Regions from separate parts of the Exiguobacterium sp. R-39 genome, predicted to be linked through region 2. Evidence: riboswitches for the same ligand, from Rfam matches in the RefSeq annotation. Region 2 holds a riboswitch; the other holds the start of a gene.
The links. Region 2 has a riboswitch for thiamine pyrophosphate ahead of tenA (thiaminase II). Riboswitches for the same ligand answer to the same signal wherever they lie in the genome.
Positions count from the first base shown of each region.

Region 1: another riboswitch for thiamine pyrophosphate. It lies ahead of ACP26N_RS06305 (thiamine phosphate synthase); the one in region 2 lies ahead of tenA (thiaminase II).

Region 1 covers NZ_CP187965.1:1,231,259-1,236,008, reverse strand. The annotation lists gene ACP26N_RS06325 (ThiF family adenylyltransferase) at 1-437, opposite strand, end outside; gene ACP26N_RS06320 (thiazole synthase) at 434-1,201, opposite strand; gene thiS (sulfur carrier protein ThiS) at 1,203-1,406, opposite strand; gene ACP26N_RS06310 (NAD(P)/FAD-dependent oxidoreductase) at 1,403-2,392, opposite strand; gene ACP26N_RS06305 (thiamine phosphate synthase) at 2,389-2,985, opposite strand; TPP riboswitch at 3,076-3,178, opposite strand; gene nagZ (beta-N-acetylhexosaminidase) at 3,238-4,476, opposite strand; gene ACP26N_RS06295 (OsmC family protein) at 4,473-4,750, opposite strand, start outside.
Region 2 covers NZ_CP187965.1:969,095-973,844, forward strand. The annotation lists gene abc-f (ribosomal protection-like ABC-F family protein) at 1-1,459, opposite strand, end outside; gene ACP26N_RS04980 (DUF1002 domain-containing protein) at 1,738-2,619, opposite strand; TPP riboswitch at 2,810-2,915, shown strand; gene tenA (thiaminase II) at 2,989-3,684, shown strand; gene ACP26N_RS04990 (sporulation protein) at 3,752-4,525, opposite strand; gene ACP26N_RS04995 (class I SAM-dependent methyltransferase) at 4,644-4,750, shown strand, end outside.

The DNA.
Region 1 (4,750 bases), 260 kb from region 2:
TAAATCCAAGGAATCCGAAATTTTGCCGCAACATCATTGATCAGCATCCGGACAACGAAGTTATCGGTCCCATCCACAAGCAAATCTGCTTGTCCGACAAGCCGTGTAATATTCATTGCCGTCACATCTTCGACAATCGCCTCGATCGTCACCGTCGAATTGACGGCACCGAGCCGGCGTTTCGCCGCAACCGCCTTTGGCAAATGGTTCCTGACATCCTGTTCCGTATAGAGTTGTTGCCGTTGTAAATTGCTCCACTCGACGTAATCCCGGTCGATCAGAGTCACTCGTCCGATTCCTGACCGGACAAGCTGTTCCGCACTCGCTGTCCCGAGTGCACCGAGACCGACGATGACGACGTGCCGCTGTCCCAGTTGATCCTGCCCCTCCTGTCCGATTGGACGAAAGCGGATTTGTCGGCTATACCGGTCCATCATGGGCGACTGATCCCGGTCGTCGGACTGCTCGCCGTCGCATACCGTTTTTTCTCAATCCGTCCTGCTTCAAAGCCGAGTCGTCCCGCTTCAACCGCAAGCTTCATTGCACGTGCCATCTTGACCGGGTCTTTCGCATGCGCGACGGCTGAATTCAATAGGACACCATCAGCTCCGAGCTCCATCGCGTACGCCGCGTCAGCCGGTGAACCGATGCCGGCGTCGACGATGACCGGTACTGACATTTGTTCGATGATGAAGCTGAGCGCGAGCGGATTTAAAATGCCCTGTCCGGAACCGATTGGTGATGCTGCCGGCATAATCGCATGACAGCCGAGTTCTTCGAGCCGACGGGCAAGCAACAAATCGTCTGATGTATACGGCAAGACGATGAAGCCATCCTTGATTAATTCCTCTGCTGCTCGTAATGTTTCAATCGGATCCGGCAGCAGTGTCTTGTCACAACCGATTACCTCGACCTTGACCATATCGCACATCCCTGAGGCCCGGGCAAGGCGGGCAAGGCGGACCGCTTCCTCCGCCGTCTTCGCACCCGCAGTGTTCGGCAAGAGATCATAGCAGCTTAAGTCAAGCGCTGCGAGCGGATCGTTCTGTTCCTTTGCAAAGACGTCGAGACGCCGGACGGAAAACGTTAAGATGTTTGTTTCCGATGCTTCGACCGCTTGCTGTTGCTTCTCATTATCCGAATATTTTCCTGTCCCCAGTAACAATCGTGATGCAAATGTTTTTCCGCCAATTTCTAACATGTTATCCGCCTCCTACAAAATGAACGATTTCAATGACATCTCCGGACGTAACGTCCGTATCCGGATAGCTCGACCGGTCGATGATTTGATGATTCTGCTCGATGATGACGACTTGTCCCTGAATCTTTAGTTCCTCCAACAAATCGTGTAACGTCCTGATTTCCTCTGTCAAAGCATAGTTTTTCCCATTCAATCGGATAGTCATCTGCTTTCCTCCTGTCGTCGGCTGTTAAAACCATCCAGTGTCACTCTTGGCGTTTGCCCCATGAGACAATCGGCCAAGACGTTGGCCGTCGCAGGGGCCAGTAAGATGCCATGCCGGTGATGGCCTGACGCGACGAACAACCCATCGATTCCGTCCACTGCTCCGAGATACGGCAGACCGTCCCCGGTTTGCGGTCGAACACCGGACCAAGCTTCCACGAACACGGCCTCTGTAAGCGGCGGATAGAGCTTTACTGCTGCATTCAATAACAAACGAATACTGTTCAGACTGACGGTCGTTGATTCATCACCAACCCGTTCCGTCGCCCCGATGATGATCCGTCCGTCTGCTTTCGGGACTAAATAGACCGCATCACCAAACAGCGTCCGATTGAGTTGTCCGGTCGTCAGCCGGACAGACAGACACTCGCCCTTGACCGGAAGTGTGTTAATCGTCACTCCGACCGTCTGTAACAATTCTTCCGATCCGCGACCACCGGCGACAATAATTTGTCTGCCCGCCCGTAGCCCCCGGTTCGTCTCGGCGCCGGTCACCGTTTGTCCGTCCCGTACGAGACGTGCTACGACCGTTGCCTCTTCGATTACCCCGCCCCGTCGTTCGATGGCACTGCGTAATGCTTGTGCAAGCAACCGCGGATCAACCTGTCCGACCGAATCAAACGTCCGCCAGTGATGCGCCTGTTGCATACGAAACGGTTGTTCCAGATACCCGCTTCCGAGACCGGTCTCGTCAAACAATTGTTGCACGAATTCCGGATACAGCGTCCGGCTCAGCCGGGCCAGTTCATGTAATGGTGCCAGCAATTCTTCATCTGTCGCGAGCATTCCCGCTGCTGCTTGCGTCGCTCCCTGACCGACAGTTGACTGTTCAAGCAAATGAACGGTTTTCCCGCGCTGCAGGAGCTCATAGCCGAGCGTCAAACCAATGATGCCGGCTCCGATGATTAAAACATCCGGGCGTGTCATCGTTGCATCACCGCCCGGAATCGGTTGGCTGCTTCGACCGGAGACGCCTGACCGAGAATGCCCGACAAGACGGCCCCGCCTGCGCAGCCGGTCGCCAGGATATCCGGCAGATTGTCCGGTGTAATGCCACCAATTGCAATGACAGGAATCGATGTCCAGTCGACAACTTGTTTCAAGGCGTCGAGTCCCCGGGGCGGTACACCCGGTTTTGATCCCGTCTCAAAAATATGGCCGTACAGGACGTAATCAGCACCGGCTTGTTCCGCCGCTATCGCTTCCGTTAACGAGTGAACCGATTGACCGATCACCAGTTCCGGAAAACGGTGACGGACGAGGTCGACCGGAATGCTGCGTGTTGTCAGCTGAACTCCGGTGCCGGTGACGACTGCCACGTCCAGCCGGTCATGGACAATTAATTGCTCTGTCTTTACGCCTCGTCGCACGAGTGTTTCGATGCACACGACCAGTTCCTTCGCTGACCATAACGGCTCCCGCAGATGAATCCGGTCGACGGATAGTGTGAGTTTCGGCAACAGATGTTCGAGTATGTCCGGATGCCGCTTGCCGGTTGTCATCAGATGTAACTGGCTCATCATTTCCCCCTTTCCACACGAAAAAGGACCACCCCATGAACTGATGGAGTGGTCCTACAAAAAAGGGCGACAGTCGTCGCATCCTCTATGAATGATCGGAATCCACTTCCCTCCGCTAGTACGAACTAGATCAGGTTCAAAGGGTCCGGATACTTCCGTCTCAGTCTGCTGCGAGACTCCCCTAGTGTAGATATTGATTTGTGTGGTACGCCTGTAGTTTACCACGGGTAGTCCGATTTGTTCTACCCTTGATTAGTGTCGCATGTCCGATTCGACCGCTTTGACCTGCTCAATCAAGCGTTGGTATTCGTCGACACGTTTCGTTTGCGACAAGTCATACGTTTGTTTTAAGTGTAAGACCCGCATGACCTTCTGATCCAGATCTGCTCTCGACAATTTACCTTGTTTAATCCGTGCCATGATTTCCTTATGAACGGACGCGTACGCACCGGGTGAGGAAAACATCGCCATATCCGCACCATTTTCGAGGGCAAGACTTGCCGCCTGGGCAAGTCCGTACCGTTCTGTGATGGCTCCCATGACCAAATCGTCCGTGATGATGACACCGTCAAACTTCAGCTCATCCCGTAACATCCCGGTCATGACGGGTTTCGACAACGAAGACGGACGGGTTTTGTCGAGTGCCGGAAACAGGATATGCGCGACCATGACCATCTCGGCCCCTTCCTGAATCGCCCGTTTGAACGGGACCAGCTCCGTCTGCTCAAGTTCCGCTTTCGTCGCATCGACCCGCGGCAGACCGACATGCGAGTCGACGGTCGTATCCCCGTGTCCCGGAAAATGTTTGACGACCGGAACGATGTCTTCTTCTTTCATGCCCTGCATCAATGGCACACCAAGCCGGGCGACTTGTTGCGGATCCGCACTGAGCGCCCGGTCGCCAATGATTGGATTCGCCGGATTACTGTTCACATCAAGGACCGGTGCGAAATCCATATTAAAGCCGTAAAAACGGGAAATCGAACCAAGTGTCTGTCCGACTTCCTTCATCAATGCCGGATCATTTTTATGACCAAACGACAGGCTCGGTGATAATTTGAGCTGTGCGTCCGGGACCCGGCTGACCCGTCCGCCTTCCTCGTCAAAGCCAAGGAACGCTTTTGAATCAGCGGTTTGCGCCTTGGCAATCGCTGTTGTGAAGGTTTTCAGTTGATCGGTTGAGGTGATATTGCCACCAAGCAGCAGGACACCACCGAGCGCATGGTCCTGCAATAATTGACGGTCCGCTTGTGTCAAAGCCGTTCCCGTTACGCCAATGTACAGCAATTGATCGACTTTTTCCGCCGTCGACATGTTCGAAACGGTTTGCTTGAGTTGTTTCTCTGCCCGTTCAGCAGCAGAAGGTCGATCCGGCTGCGGCGGCTTTGTTTTCTTTGCCGGCTTCGGTTGCGGGTCAGCGGGTTGTACGGGCTCGTCAGCACAACCGGCAAGGAGGACGCTTGCCAACAGAACAGGGACAATCCGTTTCAAATCGGTTCCTCGTTCCGGACGCCGTTGATCGAGTAATAAACTTCAATCTCTGCGTTCAGCGATTGCGAGACCGAGCAGTATTTGTCTTTTGATAAGGCAATCGCCCGGCGGACTTTATCGTCCGGTAAATCACCTTCGAGCCGGTAATGAATCGAGATCGTCGTGAAACGCCGGGGATGATCATCCGCCCGTTCGCCTTCGATATCCATTTCAAATGACGTCAGCGTCAAGCGCATCTTTTCTAAAATCGAGACGATATCGATGCCGGTACAGC
Region 2 (4,750 bases):
CAAGCGCATCACGTGATTCGATGTCGAGATGATTGGTCGGCTCATCCAAAATCAGTACGTTCAAATCGGAGTGGACCAGAACCGCGAGCATCAGCCGCATGCGTTCGCCACCACTTAACGCCTCGACCGGTAAGAAGACCCGGGGGCCAAAAAACAAGAACTGGGCGAGACGCTGCCGCGCCGTTCCTTCATCGAGATCAACGGTCGTGCGAAAAACGTCAATCAAACGTTCACCGGGCGGGAAGTCAACTCGTTGCGACAGGTAGCCGATTTTCACTGACGGTCCACGCGTAATCAGACCGCTTGTCGGTTCGAGATGGCCTAACAGGAGATGCAATAGTGTGGATTTTCCGCTTCCGTTTGCGCCGACGATGGCGATTCGATCTTTTGTCGAAATCTCAAAGTTTAATGAATGAAACAACGGTTGTTTAGAGAAGGCAATACTGACATCCTCGACGCGGTAAACCATCCGGCTCGTTTTTCCATGTGCTGCAAACGCAAGATCGGGGGTCTCGGCGTCAAGCCTTGGGCGTTTGATCCGTTCGATCCGTGCGAGTGCCCGTTCCATCGATTTTGCTTTTCGGAATAGTTTTTCGCTTGGTGGTGACGCTTCGTTTGCCCATTGCCGCAGACGGCGGATCGCTTCCTTCATCTGCTTGATCTTCTTCTGTTGTTCCTGGTAAGCATGGAATTGCTCAAGTAGAAGGCGTTCCTTTTCCTTCACGTAAAACGTGTAATTTCCCTGGTACAGCTGAATCTGCCCCTCCTCCAGTTCAGCGATGCGCGTCACGACCGCATCAAGAAACACACGATCGTGGGAGACGATCAGGACAGCCCCGGCATAATCGGCTAAAAAGGATTCCAGCCACTCGACGGCGTCTAAATCCAGATGGTTCGTCGGTTCGTCGAGGATCAACAACTCCGGCTCGGTCAACAACATCCTTCCGAGGCAGATTTTGGTCTGTTCGCCGCCGCTGAGCTGCTCAAACGGACGGTCCAAAAGGGCATGCAACTGCAAGCCGTTAATCATCCGGTCGATTTTGGAATCCAGCAAATACCCGCCTTGGCGCTCAAAAGCTTCGGTCTCTTGCGTGTAGCGTTCGAGCAACTGATCGATTTGATCCGTTTTTGTCGCCATGTCCCGTTCGATTTGTTGCAGGGAGCGTTGTAAATCGACAAGCGTGGCGAAGGCAGTCCACAGGACATCACGCCCCGTCATTACGTTGTCGAACACGGGAAGTTGTGCCAAATAACCGATGGAGAGCCCGCTTTTTTGATAAATCGTTCCGCTGTCTTCGGAATCAAGACGGGCAATCAAACGTAAGAGCGTCGTTTTACCGCTTCCGTTTCGGCCGATCAAGCCGATGCGGTCTTGGTGCTCGATAAAGAGGGAGACGTCCGTTAAGATATCGTCGCCTCCGAATTGTTTTGTCAGGTGTTGGATGTCGCAGATCATCATATGAAATGTCCTCTCTGGCGCATCAAAAAAAGGAGAGCGCAAACAGCACTCTCCTTGACTCGTGGAAGATGCGCTTTGCTTTATTTTTCAGGTATGAGGTTCGTTAAAAAAGGGCAGACTAGTCCCTTAGAACGCCATTCCATGAAAAATCGCGCGCAACAGATACAGTTGTTCCATCAACCAATGCTTACACGCAGCAAAACCCATGTCTCCACACCACCTTTTCCGATTCAATACATCTATTTTACCATGCCTGACAGAAAAGAAAACGTTAATCTTTATTTAAATAAGCCGGCAATCGAGTTGAAGAATGCACTGAGACCATCAAACAACTTCGCAAAAAATCCTTTTGTCTCTTCTGAGGTCGCGAAGGCCTGGATATCTTGTCCGGCATCTTTTAGACCACTCTCGATTTGACCCCAGTTCAGGTCCGCTTGTTCCATTTGATTAAACAGTCCAGTCAACCGGTCCATCTGAGCATCGGATAAATTGATGTTATTGTTTTGGATGACTTGGACGATGACGTTTTCAATCTCGACCTTCGTTTCCGGCTGTTGTTTCGCGATTTCCGCTTTGATTTCATTCATCAAGTCGGCGACTTTATCCGTCCCGACCGTTTTCCCGACATCGGATGTCACAGAGAGTTCTTGCTGGGCAAGGTCTTTTCGTTCATCCGTCAGTTTGATGCCGGTCTCGGCAGATGTTTGATCATACGCTTTCATGATCCCGGTCAAAGCTGAAGTTCCGGTTACCTTGTACGGGGACGTGATCGTAATGTCCGCATCCGTTACACCCGCTGTGACGAGGGCGTTGAGGTACATGTCTTTTGTGACCCAGGTGATGTTTTCGGTCGCGACAGATAATCCATCACCTTTTTCAGCCAACTCAATTTTAGCGGAAGAGTACATGCCGCCACCCCGTTGTGATTGGGGAATGTTTTTCCCGAGATATTTTTCTTCATCGGCAGATGTTGCAATAATCGGAGTAATGCCTTCCGGTGCATTCAAGCGGGACAAGACCCACGATTTATCCTTTGCCCCAAGTGATTCGCCAAGGGTGACGATTGTTTTGTCGACCACTTGTTCAGCAGATGCGGCCGTCGGTAGCAGTAAGGTAGTAGCGAGTAATGTCGAAGCGGTCCATGTCATGGTTTTATTCATAAAAGTTCCTCCATAAGTTAAGTATCAGGTACTAAATTTAGTCTAATCGACCGGCGACAGAAGAGAATCGGTCTCAAGGACGAGCCGTCATCCACCTTCCGTCATGTTCCATTGTACAAAAAAATGGAGTGAAATGACGAGAATGGGTCAATTCCACATCAAATCATGATAAACTCAAAACAAATCAAATAGCGACCACTAGGGGAGTCAGTAGGCTGACTGAGACGACGGAGACGTTCGGACCCTTTGAACCTGATTAAGTTTGGACTTACGGAGGGAAGTGGCGTGGACGATCCTCTTTTTATGGTCTTTTCACGTCATGCCTGACATCAGGTGTGGCGTTTTTTGATTACAAAAGGGGGAACCAACATGACATTCAGTGAAGAAATCCGGCAAGCGGCAAAACGGTATTGGGACAGCAGCTTTACCCATCCATTCGTGACAGGGATTGCGGATGGAACACTACCAGAAGCAAAATTTCGCCATTACGTCCTACAGGATGCCTATTACTTAAAACATTTCGCGAAAATTCAGGCGCGGGCCGCGTCGAAGGCACAGGACTTCGCGACGATTGCCGAACTCGCGGAACATGCGACGTCGACCTATGCTGCAGAACTCAGTCTGCATCAATCGTTTTTTGAACCGCTTGGGATTTCGGACAAGACACTGGCAGAGTTTGAACCAGCACCGACCGCATATGCGTATATTTCGCATATGCACCATGCAAGTGAAGGGACGCTTGGGGAGACCATCGCTGCGATTTTACCGTGTTACTGGCTTTACTATGAGATTGGACAACAGTTACAGGCAGCGACACCGGCTTCACCGATTTATCAGCAATGGATTGCGACATACAGTTCCGAATGGTTCGAGCGGGTGGTCTTTGAACAGATTGACCGGTTAAATGAGTTGGCAGAGAAGGCGAGTGAACAAGAACGCGTCCGGATGAAACAACATTTCGTCAGAAGCTGTTATTACGAATTGATGTTTTGGCAGATGGGCTGGGCGGAAGAAACGTTTGAACGGCAGTACGAACAGACGATAGAAATGACATCATCCAAGTAAGGAAGGAAATACAAACACCGGATCCGACGATAAGCGGATCCGGTGTTTGTTCTATAGAAAACATCAATCAACTGTGGTGTTCAATCAAATCGGCGAGACGTTGTTTCACGAGTGACGGATTCGTTAAGTCCTGGTTCGATAATGAAAGTTTCGTCATCGTCTCATCGGTTCCTGCCATTTCACTGAACAGCGAACCGAGACTGTGGGCACGGCGGTCGATTTGGACGACGATGTCGATGCCGGACCGGTCTTGCAACAGGATGACTTCGATTTCGTCCAGCTTGTGAGCATAATGAGTACCGCGGGCAGAATACTCAAGTTCCTGCGCGATCGGCAAATCTTTCCGGAAGCGGCCCGGCAATTTCTCTGTATCAGCTTTCTTGAGGCGGAATCCGAGGTTTTCCATCGCTTCAAGGATGACCGATTGGTAGTCATTCGCTTTGACGACGACAGCATCGTGGTCAGAAGGGTCAACCGCCTGCGCGATATCAAGACCCGTCTCGATCCACGACTTCGATTGGCTGACGGAAAGTGGTGTATTAAAAGGGACTTGAAGCGTAAACGGTATTTCCCGTTCGACGTCTGCTTCAATCGTAAACGGGGCTTCATTTAATGCAAACCGGTCCAGTGTGAACGTCGTGAATGCCGTGCTGTCCCCGACTTCTTGTTTGTACTGGGTATTGAAGGCGAGATAAATCCGGGCGATTTCCTGATCGACGTTACCGCCCTTAATATGAACGACTCCTTGAATCGTTCCACCGGGTTCACAGTGATCTTGTTCGAGTCGTGTATCGACCGTTGCGGCACCAATGCCGATTTGTGAAAGAATTTTTTTGAACATGTTGTGTTCCTCCTTTAAATTAAGTATGACGACTAAAAATAAAGCTTGCTTGCTTGTCGAACGCGGGTGAATTTGCTACAGTTTCGAAAGACCAAACAAAAAAAGGACGGGACGATACGTGGAACTAGACCAATTAAAAGACCTGCTCACTGAAAAACTGCAGGCAACTTCACTCATACACGCGACGATTAGTGGTCCGCGCCAAAAATCAAACGATCTGCGTCG